DNA from 3 places in the Nocardiopsis moroccensis genome. Region 2 is predicted to be linked to each of the others. Evidence: riboswitches for the same ligand, from Rfam matches in the RefSeq annotation. Region 2 holds a riboswitch; each other region holds the start of a gene.
What was found. A riboswitch is a leader RNA that binds a small molecule or an ion and turns the genes downstream of it on or off. The one in region 2 is predicted to bind cobalamin.
Positions count from the first base shown of each region.

Region 1: it holds a riboswitch for cobalamin, as region 2 does, so the genes downstream of both, ACUKCB_RS04910 (ABC transporter substrate-binding protein) here and ACUKCB_RS24765 (nitrite reductase) in region 2, are expected to answer to the same signal.
Region 3: it holds a riboswitch for cobalamin, as region 2 does, so the genes downstream of both, metE (5-methyltetrahydropteroyltriglutamate--homocysteine S-methyltransferase) here and ACUKCB_RS24765 (nitrite reductase) in region 2, are expected to answer to the same signal.

Region 1 is NZ_CP199747.1:1,171,072-1,176,779, reverse strand. It holds gene ACUKCB_RS04915 (LamG-like jellyroll fold domain-containing protein) at 1-3,326, opposite strand, end outside; cobalamin riboswitch at 3,839-4,020, shown strand; gene ACUKCB_RS04910 (ABC transporter substrate-binding protein) at 4,046-5,092, shown strand; gene ACUKCB_RS04905 (FecCD family ABC transporter permease) at 5,101-5,708, shown strand, end outside.
Region 2 is NZ_CP199747.1:5,602,546-5,608,253, forward strand. It holds gene ACUKCB_RS24755 (precorrin-2 C(20)-methyltransferase) at 1-480, opposite strand, end outside; gene ACUKCB_RS24760 (precorrin-8X methylmutase) at 477-1,142, opposite strand; gene ACUKCB_RS24765 (nitrite reductase) at 1,139-2,068, opposite strand; cobalamin riboswitch at 2,121-2,322, opposite strand; gene sigJ (RNA polymerase sigma factor SigJ) at 2,585-3,493, opposite strand; gene ACUKCB_RS24775 (GNAT family N-acetyltransferase) at 3,698-4,234, shown strand; gene ACUKCB_RS24780 (hypothetical protein) at 4,355-4,570, opposite strand; gene ACUKCB_RS24785 (hypothetical protein) at 4,645-4,857, opposite strand; gene ACUKCB_RS24790 (hypothetical protein) at 5,183-5,708, opposite strand, start outside.
Region 3 is NZ_CP199747.1:520,060-525,767, forward strand. It holds gene ACUKCB_RS02125 (polysaccharide deacetylase family protein) at 1-378, opposite strand, end outside; gene ACUKCB_RS02130 (polysaccharide deacetylase family protein) at 503-2,059, opposite strand; cobalamin riboswitch at 2,274-2,503, shown strand; gene metE (5-methyltetrahydropteroyltriglutamate--homocysteine S-methyltransferase) at 2,644-4,944, shown strand; gene ACUKCB_RS02140 (DUF3558 domain-containing protein) at 5,051-5,708, opposite strand, start outside.

The DNA.
Region 1 (5,708 bases), 1.8 Mb from region 2:
AATCCGTTGACGTAGAGCACGAGCTGGCCGTTGGTGTGGTCGTAGACCCCGGCCAGGTGCACCCACTCCCCCAGCCGGGCGGGAGTGGTGGAGTAGGCGTAGGTCCATCCGGCGGCCCCCTCGGTGGGGGCGTCGTCGTGAGGGGCCATCTTGAAGGTCCAGTTGCCGTTGGAGCCCTGGTAGCCCAGGTGGAAGCCGCTCTGGAACTCGCCGGCCTGGCTCAGGGCGGAGACGTTGACGCTCTCGCCGGTCTCGTCCAGGCGTGCCCAGGTGGCGACGGTGAAGCTGCGGTCGGTGCGCACGGCCGGGCCGGTGGCCTGGACGTACTCGTCGTCACCGTTGAGCCGCACCCCGGGTGAGAAGGTGATGTCGTTCTCGGCGCGGTCCCAGGCGGTGCCGGGGTCGGCGTGCAGGGCGGCGTCCAGGCCGTGGTCGGTGGAGTCGACCACCTCGGTGCCCTGGTACTCGTCCAGCGCCCAGCGTCCTTCGGGGGCCAGGGGGCGGTTGGCCAGTCTCCACACCTCGGAGTGCTGCTCGGCGTCGGTGACGGTCTCGTCCAGGACCAGGCGGTCCCAGACCTTGACGTCGTCGACGGACCCGGGCCAGTAGTAGTTTCCCGTCCCCTGGAACAGTGCCCGGCCGACGGTCAGGGGGCCGGTGGCGTTCCAGGAGCCGGTGTGGGTGGACGCTCCCTGCCGGACACCGTCGACGTAGAGGACGAGTTCTCCGGTCTGGGAGTCGTGGGTGCCCGCCAAGTGGGTCCACACCCCGGTCTCGGCGGGGGCGGAGGAGGTGACGACGGCCCACTCCCGGGAGCCGTCCCAGTGCTGGTCCTCGGGGGACATCTTGAAAACCCACTCGCCGGTGTTGCCCTGGTAGCCCAGGTGGAAGGCGCTCTGCTCCTCGCCCTCCTGGGCCACCGCGGTGTGGTGGGCGTGGGCGCGGTCCAGCTTGACCCAGGCCGACACCGAGAAGGTGCCGGAGGTGTCCACGGCCGGGTAGTCGGCGTTGATCTGGTCGTAGGGGCCGGGGTCGCCGTCGGTGTAGCCGCTGGTGTGCACGGCGGTGCCGTTCAGGCGCGGGGTGGGGTTGGTGTCGGGGTTGTCGACGGCGCCGACCCGGCCGCGCACCCACTCCACGCCTTCGGAGAGGGTGGCCCCGCGGTCGGGGTCGACGGCGTCGGCGGCGCGGCCGCCCTGGCCCTCGTCGAAGGCCAGGTGCGCGACCGGGTCGCTGGGCGGTGCCACCAGGAAGGTGTGGGCCAGGACGCAGTCGGAGGAGTTGCCGAAGGCGTCCACGGTGCGGGCGTAGATCCGGTTGGGTCCCTCCAGGCGGGGTGTGAGGGTGACGGTCACCGATCCGCCGGGGGTCTCGGGCTCGACCTCGGTGACGCAGGAGTCGTCGTTGAGGGCGTACTTGTAGCCGGTGGCGCCCTCGACCCCGTTGTTGGAGAAGGTGAACTCGCCCGGCAGCCCGGTGGAACCGTGGAAGGCGTCCCCGGCCGGGTAGTCGGTGGAGGTCACCTCCGGGCCCTGTTCGGGGCGGTCGGTGCTGACCGTCAGGTAGCAGCGGGTGGACCAGCCCGACCAGGAGACGCCGTCGTTGGCGTTGGCCCGGTAGGTGATCAGCACGTTCTCCGGAAGGGTGCCCGAGCGCACCGACTGGAAGGAGCCGGAGGACCACACGGCGATGTCGGTCCTCGCGGTGTCCACGTCATCCAGGCGTTCGCCGTCCACCCACCACGCGAAGCGGGTCTTGACCTTCTGCCGGTTGGCGGAGGTGGAGTCGCGGTCGCGCACGTAGGCGGTGAAGGTGGGGCGGGTCTCGTTGATCAGCCGGGGGTCGTCGGGGTCGGTGGAGCAAGGGCCGCCGTGGGAGTCCGACACCTGGGTGGGGACCTCAGGAGGGTTGTTGTAGTCCACCTGCAGGGTGGGGTTGGAGGCGAAGCGGCGCCAGTCCCAGTTGCTGCTCGAACGGGTCTCGTTGCCGCGCAGCCCGACCGTCGTGGTCGCGTGCCCGGCGTCACGGCTCCACACGTACCCGTCGGTGGCGTTGAACTCCACCGTCGGGGAGGCTCCGCCGGGGCAGTTGGAGCGTCCGGCGTTGATGGTGCGGGTGTCGAGCCTGGTGTTCCAGAACGAGGACGGGTTCTGGGAGTTCCAGGTGGTGTTGGAGGTGATGGCGTTGGTACGCCACAACTGCACCTGGGCGTTGGTGCACCCGTAGGCGTGGGTGACCTTGGCTCGGAAGGTGGCCCGGGTGATGTCAGCGTCGCGGGTGCGCGAGTCGATGCTGAACCGCCAGAACGCCCGCTTGGTGCTGGCCTCGTTCGGTTCGTAGCCCACGCCGGGGGTGTGCGAGGTGGAGTAGTTCCAGTACGACTGGGTGGGGTAGTTGCGGTTGACGTAGGTGCGCCCGACCCGGCTGACCGCCACCGAGGGGTCGATGTAGACCGGGTACTGGGTGGCCTCGTCGGTGAGCATCGCCGTGTCCGGGACCAGGCGGATGCTGTCCGGGGCCAGATCGACGTCCAGCAGCGCGGTGCGGGCACCGGTCGGTGCCATGACCGTGGCGTCCTCGGCCATGTCCTGTTCGCCCGAGGAGTCCCACATGGCCGGGGCGAGGGCGCTGAACACGCTCTCCTGGCCGCGGTCGCCGATGGCGTCCAGGTTGCCGTGCTCACCGAGCCGCATGGTCACGCCTTCGGTGGCCAAGCCGAGCTCCAGGTCGGCCAGCATCTCGTGCCGTGCCGCCTCCGGGGTGTGTACCACCAGCACCTGGCCGAAGCCGTCGACCCCCGCGGTCAGCACCAGGTCCACGCCGGGCAGGACGTCCGGGTAGGTGGCCTTGTCGGCCTCCAGTACCGGTGCGGGCAGGTCCTCGTGCCAGCCCAGCTCCACCGAGTTGGACCCCAGCCCGATGCTCGCCAACGCCATGTCGCCGCCGCCGGAGAAGGCGATGTCCGCGGCCGCCGCCCTGGGGCGCACCCTGCCGTCGGAGTCCGTCACCAGGTCGGTGTCGACCGGGGTCCACCCGCTGCCGTCGCGCACCCGGACTGGGTGTGCGTTCTGCTCCATCGTGAAGCTGCCGTCGGGGTTGGCCAGATGGCGTGTGGTCTCGGTAGTGGCTCCGGCGATCTCCACCGGCTCACCGGTCTCGCCGGCCCGGGTGACGGCGGCCTGCTCGAAGAGCTCCGCGGTGGAGGCTGAACCCTCCTGAGGGGACGAGCCGGGTTCCTCCTGCGCGTGCGCGGTCGAGTGGAGGAAGGGGGTGAGCAACGCGGCTGACAGGGCGGCAGCGGTCACTGCTCGCACGGCGCGGGGCATGGCGGTGTGCTCTCTAGGCCCAGGTATGGGGGATGGCCGAGCTTGTGGGGTGCGCCCCGGTTGCGGGGCGGCCTCGACCGGTTCCTGAAACCGAGAAGGAAGTTAACAGGACAAAGCGAACACGGAACCCGTGACCCACTTCACTCAAGGCACCAGAATTCCCTTGGCCTGCACCCTCCTCCTCAATTCTCCCAAAATATGCACTTGTGGCCGAGATCGGACAACCAATCAAGGTTTGAACCTAATGATCCGGAGATCTCGGGTTCACCTCCTGTCGGGCGCGGCACGGAACCACAGGCCAGGGCCTCGAACTCCTCTGACCCGGTGGTGCCCCGCGTTCACGATCCCGGGGCGGGTCCGGGTCGGAACCGGCCTCGCCGCGCCAGGAGCCCGGTCACGTCATCCACGCACCCGCTCCCGCTGCCGATCCAGGGGCCCGACGGCAAGCGGGAGCGGGCTTCCCCGGGGAAACCCCGGTGTACTACCGTGATCCGTTGATTACCGACACAAGTTCATTTCGTCGACGTCGCAGTGCACGGGAAGCCGGTGGGAATCCGGCGCGGTCCTCGCCACTGTGACCGGAGGGCGCCTCCCACACACCACTGGACCCGCACGGGTCCGGGAAGGGGGGAGGTGCGGGGCGCAAGCGCCCGACTCCGGGAGCCAGGAGACCGGCTGCGACCGTCCGCGTCATCAAACCACGAAGGATGGTTTGTTCGATGAAGCCCACCGACGCACGGGCGGCCCTGGGCCGTGCCCGTTCCGCCGCCGTCCTCGCCCTGCTGCTGGCCGCGACCGCCTGCGGCGGGTCACCCTCCTCCCCCGCCCCGGAAACCGCCGGGGAGACGATCCGCAACTGCGACGTCGACGTGGCCGCGGCAGAGCCACCGGAGCGGGTGTTCGCCGCCTACCAGCCCGCTATCGAGACCGCCCACGCGCTGGGCATCAGCGACCGCCTGGTCGGAACGGCGTTCCTGGACGCCGAGGTGATGGACGAACACGCCGCCGCCCAGGCCGAGCAGGAGTACTACCCGAACCTGCCCAGCCTGGAGGAACTGCTCAGCCACGAGCCCGACTTCGTGCTCTCCGGATTCAACGGCGTGTTCACCGACGAGAGCCTGGGGACCCGGGCCTCCCTGCGCGAACTGGGCGTCGAGAGCTGGATCCTGTCCCCGCTGTGCCCGAGCGAGGACGGCCGCACCGACGAGACCATCGACCCCGCCACGGTGACGATGGACAACGTCTACGCCGACCTGCGCGACCTGGGAACCCTCTTCGACGAACAGGAGCGCGCCGAACGGGTCATCGCCGACATGGAGGCCACCGTGGAGGAGGTCGCCCAGACCCTGGACGGCCGCGTGGCGGAGGAGGACCGGCCCACCGTGATGATCGGTCGGCCCAGCGACCAGGGGTTCCGGGTCGCCGGCGGGCCGGACTTCTCCACCGAGATCATCGACCTGGCGGGCGGGGTCAACGCCTTCGCCGACCTCGACGGCAGGCGCAACCACGACGTCGCCACCGAGGACGTGATCGCGCGCGACCCCGACTTCATCCTGGTCGACGTGTGCTGTGACGCGCGGATGACCTCCGCCGACGCCGCCGACCAGATCGAGCAGATCATGGACGACCCCGCGCTGGCCAACCTGACCGCGGTCACCGAGGGCCGGGTCGAGGGGTTCACCTTCGCCGACCGCTCCGCGGGCGTACGCAGCGCGGACGCGGTGGCCAAGGTCGCCGGGACCATCCATTCCGACCTGTTCGGGTAGGCCGGGCGATGGCCGACCGTGTGGCCGAAAGGCCCCTGTCCCCCGCCCCCGCCGAACCACACCGGAAACCGCGGCCCCCGTCCGGCGGCTCCGGGCTGCTCAGCGGTCCTTGGGGCCGAAGCGTCGGGCTGGTGGCGGCGCTGCTGGTACTCGCCGGGGCCCTGTTGGCGTCGGTACTGGTCGGCTACCAGCAGCTGTCCGTGGCCGACGTGTATGCCGCCTACGCCGGTTTCACCGGTTCCGACACCGACCTGGTCGTGCGGCACCTGCGGGTGCCGCGCACCCTCGCCGGGCTGGCCGTCGGAGCGGCCCTGGGCGTGTCCGGGGTCCTGGTGCAGGGGGTGACCCGCAACCCCCTCGGTGACCCGGGCATCCTCGGCATCAACGCGGGGGCGGCCCTGGCCGCGGTCCTCGCGATCAGCGTGCTCGGGGTGTCGGCACTGCTGGGCTACGTCGCCTTCGCCTTCCTGGGCGCGGCGGTGGCCGCCTGCGCGGTCTACGCCGTCGGGTCGCTGGGCCCGGACGGGGCCGGCCCGGTCAGGCTCGCGCTCGCCGGCGCCGCGATCTCGGCCCTGCTGGGGTCGCTGACCTCGGCGATCATCCTGCGCGACCGTGC
Region 2 (5,708 bases):
CCCGGGCAGCACGGTGAGCACGTCGGTCTGTCGGACCAGCGGTGCCGCCGCTGTTGCGGCAGCCGCACCGAACGCCGGGACCCCGGGGACGATCTCGGTCTCGTAGCGTTCGGACAGCCGGTCGTGCATGTACATGTACGAGCCGTAGAACAGCGGGTCGCCCTCGGAGAGCAGGACGACGTCGCGTCCGGCATCCAGGTGGACGGCCAGCCGTGCGGCGGACTCCTCGTAGAAGTCGGCCAGCGCCCCCGCGTACCCGCCCGGGTGGTCGGTCGTGCCGGTGGTCACCGGGTAGGTGAGCTGTTCCTCGACCGCGGAGGCCGGGACCAGGTCCTCGGCGATGCGGCGGGCGTTGGACCGCTTGCCGACCCCGGCGTGGTAGGCGACGACGTCGGCCGCGCGGATGAGGCGGGCCGCCTTGAGAGTGATCAGTTCGGGGTCGCCCGGACCCACACCGACCCCGTGGAAACGTCCTCTCACTCCTCCTCCTTGGCGAGCGCGTTCAGAGCTGACGAGGTCATCGCGGACCCTCCGCGACGGCCGCGGACCGTCACGTACGGGATGTCGGTCCCGTGCCGGTCGGCGAACTCGGTGAGCGCCTGTTTGGACTCGGCGGCACCGATGAAACCGACCGGGCAGCCGACGATCGCGGCCGGTCTCGGCGCCCCGTCGACCAGCATCTCCAACAGGTGGAAGAGGGCGGTGGGCGCGTTGCCGACAGCGACCACGGCACCCTCCAGCAGGGGTTCCCACAGGGACACCGCGGCCGCCGTGCGGGTGGTGCCCCACTCCCGCGCCAGCTCGGGGACGCGTGCGTCGCCGAGAAAGCAGAGCACCTCGTTGCCGCCGGGCAGGCGGCTCGCGGTCACCCCGGCGGCCACCATGCGTGCGTCGCACAGGATCGGCGCGCCGCCCTCCAGGGCCGCGCGGGCCGCAGGAACCAGGTCGGGGTGGACCACCAGGTCGTCGGCGAGGCCGACCTGACCGGTGCCATGGATCATCCGCACGGCGAGCCGTTCGGCGTTGTCCGGCAGGTGCCCCAGCCGGGCCTCGCGACGGATGGTGGCGAAGGAGTCGGTGTAGATCGCTGGGCCGTCGTCGACGTACTCGTAGTGCCGGTTCGGTCGGCGGGGGGCGGTCATCGGACCTCCCCGGGCACCAGAACCCCGCGCCAGGGCGTGACGACGAGCTCTCCGTGGCCCGCGGCGGTCGCCCGCTCGGCGAGCTCCTCGACGGCGGAGCGGTCCAGCCCCCGGTCGGTGACCCGCAGATGTAGTCCGCCCCCGGGCAGCGGTCCGTACGGCAGGGGAGGCGAGGGTTGTGGCAGCCGCGGGTCGGGAGCCACCGGTGCGGCCAGCGGTGCCGGGAGCTCGGCGACGTGCCAGGGCGCCGTGGGACCCTGACCGCGGTGTTCCAGGAACTCGTCCGCGAACCGCAGCAGCGCGGCGGGCGCCTCGTCGAGCGGTACCACCGGGCCCCAGTACCCGCCGATCCGCAACTGTGCGATCCCCTCGTCCAGGGCGACGAGCCCCAGGTCACAGGGGCGGTCGAGCAGGTCCCCGGATCCGTCGTCCAGCACGAACAGGAACCGTCCGGGCAGGTCCGCGCGGCGCGGCACGGAGCACAGCATCGTGTCCAGGGCCGAGGCGACGGGCCGCAGGTCGGCCCGCCCGCCGCCCGGTACGGCACCGTCCGGGAGTGCCGGGTCCTTCGGCCCCGTGCACGGGGAGACCATCACGTTGCGTACCAGTTCGTGGCTGGCCGAGGGCAGCAGACCGGTCTCCTCCAGGTCCCGGAGCACCTCGGACTCCAACCGTCCCGCGTTCCCGGGCAGGGCGCGCAGTTGCAGGTTCGCGCGGCCCGTGACGTGGACGCGGCCGCTGCCGTGCCGTTCGGCCACGGCGGCCAGAGCTCGCAGCGAACGGGCGCGGAGTCGGCCGCCGATGAGCCGGAGCCGGACCAGCAGACCGTCGTCGGCGGCCCAGGGCCTCAGCGCGCCGGGGCAGCGGTCGCGCCGGGTACGGCTGTGGGGGGTTCGGGCGGAGGGCGGGGTGCCGGGCAGGGACATGCACGTCTTTCGGGTCAGGGGCTTGTTCGCGGGCCCGCGGATGACTCGGCGGAGGTGTCCGCCGCTACCGGCAGGTCTTCGGACTCGGAATCGACCGGTACGGGGCGCCTTCCCGGAGTTCTACTCCAGTGGCTGTCCGGGGGACCACCCCGGACGTGCCCGTCCGTCATCCTCACCGCTGCGCGTCAGTCCCGGAATCACACCGGGTTCCCTGCCCCACGGACGTGGGGTTCGACCGGTCCGACGAGGGTATCGTGCCACCTCGCGGCTCGTTCCGGCGGACCGTGCCCGGGCGCTCTCTCCGCCCCACGCGCCTCCGGTTCGCCGACTGAGCACGCCCGGTCCCGGGTCGGCGAGGAACTGCCGGATGCCTGGTGGTCATGACAGACATACTGCCTCCTCGGCTGCAGGAGGACCGGCGCCTGGGGTCACGCTGGGTTATCGACGGGTTTCCACAGGCCCGAATCCACCGGAATCCGCGCCGCCCCCGCCCACGACGGCGGCGCCCCCTGCCCCCTAGGACGGGCCGGTGGCCCGCAGACGCGACATCTTGTCCGGGTTGGCCACCATGTACACGTGCCGGGCCCGGCCCTTGAAGACGTCCAGGGTCAGCACGGTGATCGGGACCCCCTCCACCGACAGGACCGCGGCGGGGCCGCCGTTGACCTCGGCGACCTCCGTGTGCAGCGGTGCCGTGGGCGCCAGGCCCAGGGACCGCAGGAAGCGCGAGGCGTTGCGTTCCAGGGACACCGCGGCCAGGAAACGGCCCACCTTGTCGGCGCCGCGGATCACCCGCAGGGGCGCCGGGGCCCTGCCGCCGCTGTCGCTGACCAGGGTGGCGTCCTCGGCCAGCAGTCCCTTGAGCCCGTCCAGGTCGCCCTCCACGCAGGCCCGGAGGAAGCGTTCGGTAATGCGGCGGCGCGCCGCCCGGTCGGCCTCGAAACGTGGGCGGCGTTCCCGCACGTGGTCCCGGGCCCGCCGGGCCAACTGCCGGGTGGCCGCCTCGTTCCGGTCGATGACCTGGGCGATGTGCGCGTAGGGCAGTTGGAAGGCCTCGTGCAGCACGAACACGGCCCGTTCCAGCGGGCTGAGGGTCTCCAGCACCACCAGGAGCGCGAACTCCACGGAGTCGGCGAGCTCGGCCCGCTCGGCCGCGTCGGGCAGCTCGCTGACCGGCTCGGGCAACCACTCGCCCACATAGGACTCGCGCTGGGCACTGGCTTTGCGCAACCGGTCGATGGAAAGCCGGGACGCCACGGTCACCAGGTAGGCGCGCGGGTTGTCGATCCCGTCCGGATCCACCCGGGACCAGCGCAGCCACGCCTCCTGGACCACGTCCTCGGCGTCGTCCGCCGTTCCCAGGATCCGGTAGGCGACCCCGTTCAGCAGGGGGCGGTGTTCCTCGAAGACCTCTGTTGCCGTCATGTCGGGGAAGACGTACCACAGTGCGCCTGGCGTGACATGCCCCTGACCGGTTCCGGCCAGGGCCGTGGGCTCGGGCGGGTGTGACCAGGAGGGGCGGTCGGCCAGTGGATGGAGGGCGGCCGACGGCACCGGCAAACGGCTTGCACCGCCCCCGGCTCGGTTCTAGGTTGGCGCGACCCGAGCTGTCAGTGAGAGGGGCTGTGGTTGTACCGAGTACGGGAGTGGAACCGGGGCGACGCCGACCGGCTGTTGACGGCCTTCGCCTGGGAGGAGCTGGCCAGGCAGGAGAGCGACGTGCCGCGGACCCCGGACGAGGCCCTGGAGTGGATCGCCGGGCGGGCGGTCCTGGCCAAGGAACGGGACGTGCACGGGTTCGTGGTGGTCGACGGCCAGGACAAGGCCCTCGGGCACGTGCAGGTCTCGGTGTCCAGCCGCAGGCACGACTTCGGCTGGCTGTCCTACTGGACGCACCCGGCCGAGCAGGGGCGGGGCGTGGCCTCGGCCGGGGCCCGGCTGGCCACGGAGTTCGCCTTCGACCGACTGGACCTGTTCCGGGTGGAGACGGGCCACCGGCTGAACAACCCGGGGTCGTGCGTGGCTGCCCGGCGGGCGGGTTTTCGCCCGGAGGGTGTCGAGCGGGCCAAGCTCCGCTACGGGACCTCCCGTTACGACACGGGGATGCACGCGCGGCTGGTGACGGACCCGGTGGAAGGCGTGCCGGAAGGTGTCTGCGGCGGGTGATCGGAGGGTCGCGCGGGCGTACGCGTCCGGGTCTTCCCGCTCCACCGGGGTGAAACGACGAACGCGGGGCACGGTGTAGGAACACCGTGCCCCGCGCCAGTCCCGTGCGGGACCTGTGGACTACCAGTTCTTGACGGAGATGCCCGAGGTCTCGGTGATGCTGGTGACGTTGCAGCCCTCGGAACTGAAGCCCGCGAAGGAGATGACGTCGGCGCAGATCGGCACGGTGATGTTCTGGATGTGGGCGTTGTTGTCCGCGGCGGCGGTGCCGGTCATGGCGCCCAGGGCGAGGCCGGTGGCGAGGACGAGGCCGGAGACGGCGGTGATGCGCTTCATGGTGTGCTTCCTTTTCGATTCGTTGTGTGCGTTTGGTTCTGGCAGGTCTGACGGGCGGCCGCGGCGACCGGGTGCTAGTCGTGGACGGAGATGCCCGAGGTGGAGTTCCAGTCGACGACGTTGCAGCCGCTGGCGCTGAAGCCGGAGGCCTTCAGGACGTCCAGGCAGACGGGGACGGTGATGTTCTGGATCTGGGCGTTGTTGTCCGCGGCGGCGGTACCGGTCATGGCGCCCAGGGCGAGACCGGTAGCGAGGACGAAACCGGAAACCTTGGCGATACGGGTCATGGTGGTTACCTTTCGGAAGTGCAAAACAGGTTGGCTGCGGCCGCCGGAATTAACTTAGCGTAGCTAGGCGCGTGCTCGAAGTAGTTTTGGGGAAGATTCCAGAGATCACAAGGAATTTCTTCGGCTTCACGACAGACATGACGGACATGTCGTCTCTTCGCTCTTGGCTGAGTTACACAACCGAAAGCATGTCCCAGACACGCTTCTGGCGAATGCATCGGAATCACACACTGTCCGACATGGCTCACCGTGGGCGTGCGAAACCGGACATAGAAAAGGGCCCGCACGGTGATCGTGCGGGCCCCGCGTTCGCGCTCGGGCTCGGTTACCAGCCCTGCTGCTGTCCGTAACCCGGGTACGGCTGCCCGTAGCCGGGCTGCTGGCCGTATCCCGGCTGCTGCTGCCCGTATCCCGGGTACTGCTGCGGGTCGTAACCGGGGTACGGCTGCTGGTGCTGTCCGTAGCCCTGGCCGTAACCCGCGTACGGGTCCTGCTGCTGAGCACCCGTCGGGTACTGCGGGTAGGGCTGCTGCTGCCCGGACTGGTCCGGCTGGTGGGGCTGCCTGGCCTCGGCCTGCTCGTTCCCCCCGCCCTTCGCGGACTCGTCCGGACGGAAGATGAACAGGCGGGTGGCCGCGGACTCACCGCTCTCACTCGGGGTGATCAGTTCCAGGCGCCACCCGGCCTCCTCGATGCCCTCGAGGATGCGGGTCAGCCCCGGGCGCAGCTTGCTGGAAGCCTCGTCGTAGGCGTTGACCTCGAGCTGGATGATGAACATCCGGCGCTTCTGCTGCGCGGCGACCTTGGCGTGCTCGACGACCGTGCTGTCCCGCACGACCTGTGTGACGCTC
Region 3 (5,708 bases), 1.1 Mb from region 2:
CCAGCCGATGTCCAGGCTCACCGGGTCGCGGGTGCCCCCGCGAAAGTCCTGGACCTCCTCGTCCACACGTGCCGCCAGGCTCTCGGTGAACGCCTCGGCGTCCTCGAACTCCGGGTGGGCGACACTGACCCGGACCCCCTCCGGCTGGTGCGGGTGTTCCGTGAAGTCCCCGGCGTCGCCGCGCCACTCTCCGACACCCTCGCGGGGCCCGTCCGCCAGCACGGCGAGCCGATCGGGGTCCTCCCCGTCCGCGACCCGGCTCCCGCAGGCGGCCAGTGCGAGGGCCAGCACGACCAGCAGGGCACCGGACCGGAGCGGGCGGGTCCCCGGGCGCGCTCGGGGGACGGTTCGGTCCGGTTGGACTCTCCTCGACGACAAAACCCGACTCCCTCGTCCGGAGGTGCTCGCACGGCTGCTGGGAGCAACATAAGGGAGAGCGGACCCTGCCCCGGGGCGGTGTCCACATGTGGACACCGCCCCGGGTCGGAAGTGTTCCCTCAGGTCACTTCCTCTCGCCCGCTTCCTCCTCCTCGGTGTTCTCCGCCCCGTCCTCCTCCGTGGGAGGTTCGGGTACGCCGTCGACGTAGACCTCGCCGGGCTCGGTCGTGCCCAGCAGCTGCGACACCGTGACCATGGTGTAACCGCGTTCGTCCAGTTCTCGGATGATGTCGACCGAGGCGTCGATGGTGGTGTCGTGGATGTCGTGCATCAGGATGATGGCGCCCTCGGACGCACCGTTCACGGCGCGCTTGCGGACCACGTGCGCCTTGCGGTCCTTCCAGTCGTTGGTGTCCACGCTCCACAGGATCTGTGCCAGCCCCAGTTCCGCGGTGAGCTCGGCGACCCCGTCGTCCGTGGCCCCGTAGGGCGGCCGCATCAGGTCCATCGTGTAACCGGTCTCCCGGTACACCAGGGCCTGGGTCGTGTCCAGGTCCGCGCGGGCCGAACCGGTTCCGAGCGTCGTCAGGTCCGGGTGGCTCAGCGTGTGGTTGGCCAGCTCGTGGCCCTCCGCGTAGGTGCGCCGCACGATCCACGGGTTCTCCATGACCGGGTGCCCGGTGACGAAGAAGGTGGCCCGGGCGTCGTGCTCGGCCAGGGCGTCCAGCAGTTCGGGGGTCCGTCCGCCGGGGCCGTCGTCGTAGGTCAGCGCCACGCACCTGGTGTCGGGGTCGGCACAGTCGACGGAGTCCTCGCGCGGGGGCAGTACGCCGGGCGCTGCTGCCTCGGAACCGTCCTTGTCCGCCTCGGGGGCCTCGGCCACCGAGAACTCGCGTACGCCCGTGGTCGCGGCCTCGCGCACGCGCAGCCCGAGGTCGGAGAGCAGGTCCTGGGCCTCGTCCCGGTCGATCACGGCGTGGACACGGCCCTCGGAGGCGGGGGCGACCTGTCCGGAGTCGAACTCCACCACCAGGTCTCCGTCGGGGTTGAACCCCACGGAGTCGTACAGGGAGCTGATCGGGTGCAGGGCGGCGGGTGCGGCGGCGGTGTCCGACACGGCCTCGCGCACCCGGTCGTTGAGTTCGGCCAGCTCCTGCTGTCCGGCGAGCAGACGGCTGGAGCCGTGGACCGCGCCCTTGCCGGTCTCGTACCAGTAGGTGCTGTGGCCCTCGCGGGTCTCCTCGGAGTCGGTTTCGGTGGTGGTCATCCGGACCCCCACGATCCCGCCTTCCGCCGCGGTCAGCCCCCACTCGCCGACGAACGAGCGCGCACCGGGGTTCGCGGCCTCGAAGGCGTGCGCCTGGGCGGTCAGGGTGCGGTCCAGGAAGTCCGCCAGGGGTTCGGCGTTGGGGATCGCCGGGTAGCTGACTGCGACCTCGCTCCCGCCCTCGTAGGCGATCTCGGTCTCGGTGAGTCCGGGGAGCGCGGCGGGGTCCACGACGGTCAGTTCGTCGGGTTCGCCGGTGGCGGGGAGGCGCACGTCCTCCTCGGGCTGCCCGGCCGTCCTCTGGGTCTCGGCGGTGTCCTCGATCAGGCCCGGGGGCCTGGCCGCCGACAACACCAGTCCCAGTAGGACGACCATCGCGAACGCGACCGTGAGTAGGGGCCGGTCGGGGGACATGGTCGGACGGTCTTGCTGCTTCACCTGGGGTTCTCCACGTTCATCGTCAGACGAACGTTCGCGGGGGAGGCGGGGGCGCGCTCTCCCACGTAACGCTGATGTCGGTTGTGATGCCGAGCACACGGCGGGGGTTCGTCTCGTGCGGGCGAGGGCCGCGCCGGGGTCAGGGGCGGAGGGGCGCTCCTATACTTGCAGGAGTGGAAGGTACACGCTCCATCCTTTCCACCTCGGAGGCCCTCCGGGGCGGGTGGTGCGTGTCGAAAGAGGGAACCCGGTGCGACTCCGGGACTGCCCCGCAGCGGTGAGTGGGAACGACCGTCGCCATAAGCACTGGTGAACCGACCGGAAAGGTCGGGAACTGGGAAGCGGCGACTGCTAGGAGAACCGGCCCTCACGCCGGAAGCGCCCACGAGTCCGAAGACCTGCCTCCGCCCGGCGGCGCACCCGTGCCGCCGGTGGTCCCGTGCCCCGAGGGAGGGCCGAGGGCGGAGACGGCCGTGCGCTGAGAAAGCGTTCTCCGGCATGTCCGCGTCCTCGCTCGCCTCGCGGCCGGTACCCGGCTTTCGACGAGGGAGAGAAGCTTCATGACCACGACCCCGGGGGCTCCCAGGACCACCGTGCGTTCCACGGTGCACGGCTACCCGCGCATCGGCCCCGACCGTGAGCTCAAGCGCGCCAGTGAGTCCTATTGGAAGGGCGACACCACCGCCCGGGAATTCGACGCCGTCGCCTCCGAACTCCGCAGGGGCGTCTACGCCCAACTGCGGGAGGCGGGCGTGGACGACCTCCCGTCCAACACGTTCTCCCCCTACGACCACGTGCTGGACACGGCGGTCCTGTTCGACCTGGTCCCCTCCCGCTTCCCCTCCCCGGCCCAGGCCGGGGACCGGGACGAGCAGTTGCGCCGCTACTTCGCGCTCGCCCGCGGCGAGCAGGGCGCACCGCCCCTGGAGATGACCAAGTGGTTCGACACCAACTACCACTACCTGGTTCCGGAGCTGTCCCCGAGCACCCGGCCGCGCCTGGTCGGTGACAAACCCGTCGCGGAGTTCCGCGAGGCCTCCGAGGCCGGTTTCCGGACCCGCCCCGTGCTGCTCGGCCCGCTCACCTTCCTCCTGCTGGCCAAGGCCGCCGACGACGCTCCCGAGGGCTGGGAACCGATCGAGCTGCTCGACCAGCTCCTGGACGCCTATGCCAAGCTTCTGGGCGACCTCGAGGAGGCGGGCGCCACCGAGGTCCAGCTCGACGAGCCGATCCTGGCCACCGACGAGGGCCGCGCCGCCGTCGGCCACCTGGAACGCGTCTACCAGCGGTTGGGGTCTCTCACCGAGCGCCCCGCGCTCCTGGTCTCCACCTACTTCGGCTCCATCGGCGCCGCCGCCCTGCGTGTGCTCAAGAACTCCCCGGTGGAGGCGGTCGGCCTCGACCTGGTCACCGACCCGGAGGGCGTCGAGGACCTGGCCGCGGTCTCCGGCCTGGGTGCCACCCGGCTGGTCGCGGGCGTCGTGGACGGCCGCAACGTCTGGCGCACGGACCTGCCCGCCGCCGTGGCCGAACTCGGTACCCTGCTCGCCCTCACCGACGAGCTCACCGTGAGTACCTCCTGCTCGCTGCTCCATGTCCCCATCGACCTGGACGCCGAGACCGCCCTCGCTCCCGAGTTGCGCGGTGCGCTGGCCTTCGCCAGGCAGAAGGCCGAGGAGGTGGCCCTGCTCGGCCGCGTCCTGTCCGAGGGTGCGGACACCGGTTTCGACGCGGTCGGGACCCGGCCCCCGTCCTTCACCGACGCCCGGGTGCGCGCCCGCCTGGACGCTCTGGGCCCGGATGCCTACGAGCGTCCCGAGGAGCGGGGCGCCCCCACCGACACCGCGCTCACCACGACCACCATCGGTTCCTTCCCGCAGACCCCCGAGCTGCGCCGCGCGCGTGCCGCGCACCGTCGGGGCGAGCTGCCCACCGAGGAGTACAAGCGGATCCTCCGCGCGGAGATCGACCGCGTCATCGCGCTTCAGGAGGAGATCGGCCTGGACGTCCTCGTCCACGGCGAGCCCGAGCGCAACGACATGGTCCAGTACTTCGCGGAGCAGTTGGAGGGCTACGCCGCCACCCGGAACGGGTGGGTGCAGTCCTACGGTTCGCGCTGCGTACGTCCCCCGATCCTGTTCGGTGACGTCTCGCGCCCCGAGCCGATGACGGTCGAGTGGATCACCTACGCCCAGTCGCGCACCGACAAGCCGGTCAAGGGCATGCTGACGGGACCGGTCACCATGCTCGCCTGGTCGTTCGTCCGGACCGACCAGCCGCTGGGCGAGACCGCCCTCCAGGTCGGCCTGGCCCTGCGCGACGAGGTCGCTGATCTGGAGAGGGCGGGCATCCGCCACATCCAGGTGGACGAGGCGGCCCTGCGGGAACTGCTGCCGCTTCGGGAGGAACGGCGGCAGGAGTACCTGGACTGGGCGGTGCGTTCGTTCCGCCTGGCCACCTCCGGGGTCGCACCGACCACGACCGTCCACACCCACATGTGCTACTCGGAGTTCAACCAGATCGTCGGCGGCATCGAGGCGCTGGACGCCGACGTCACCAGCGTCGAGGCGGCCCGTTCGCGGATGGAACTCGTGGCGGCCCTGGGCCGGCGCGGCTACCGGCGGGGGATCGGCCCGGGCGTGTACGACATCCACTCGCCGCGGGTGCCCTCGGTGGAGGAGATCGAGGCCTCGCTGCGGCTGGCGGTGCGGCACGTGGAGGCCGGGAACCTGTGGGTCAACCCGGACTGCGGTCTGAAGACCCGCGGTTACGCCGAGGCCGAGCAGGCCCTGCGCAACATGGTGGAGGCGGCCCGCCGGGTCCGCGCCGAGATCGGCGCCCGGACGCCGACCGGGGGCTGACCCGTGGCCCCCGGCGGGGGCTGACGGGGGAGGAACGGCGGAAGGGGGGCCGCGACAGCCGCGGCCCCCCTTCGGTGTCCCGACCGGAGTCCGGCCCGGACCCGGGTCAGGTGCCGACCAGGTTCATCGCCTCGGTGGCGGCGTTGACCATGATGCCCTCGATGTCGTCCGGAAGGGTGAGGTCCTCCGTGTCACCGTTGAAGTCGTCGAGGTAGTAGTTGACCTCGACGACGAGGTTGTCCGCACGGACCAGGAGCGTGGCCTCGGGGACCAGGTTGCCCAGCATCTCGTACTTGGTCACGACGAGGTGGGCCTCGTCGCCCAGGCCGTCGACGGCCTTGTTCTCCTCGATGTCGTCCGCCGAGTAGCGGTCGCTGTAGCCCTCGCCGGTGATGTTGTCGATCGTCTCCTGGAAGTCCTGGGCGGCGGCCTCGTTGGAGTCGCTGGCGCTGTAGGGCAGGCTGTAGCCGATCTCCAGGTACCCGTAGGCGTCGTCGGGGTTGCCCTCGGGCACCTCGGCGGTCTCGGAGCAGCTGGAGGTGTTGTCGGAGACGTACTTGCTGCCGCTGTCGCGGAGCAGGAAGTCGGACTGGACCTGCTCGCTGAAGGAGTCGCAGGGTTCGGCGGGCAGCGCGTAGGGCGGCTCACCGCTGGGGCCCTCGTTGGTCGCGGGCTCCTCGGCGGGCTCCTCTTCCGCGGGCTCCTCCTCGGCGGGTTCCTCCTGCGTGGTCTCCCCGGATCCGGTCGCGATCTCCTCGCCGCGG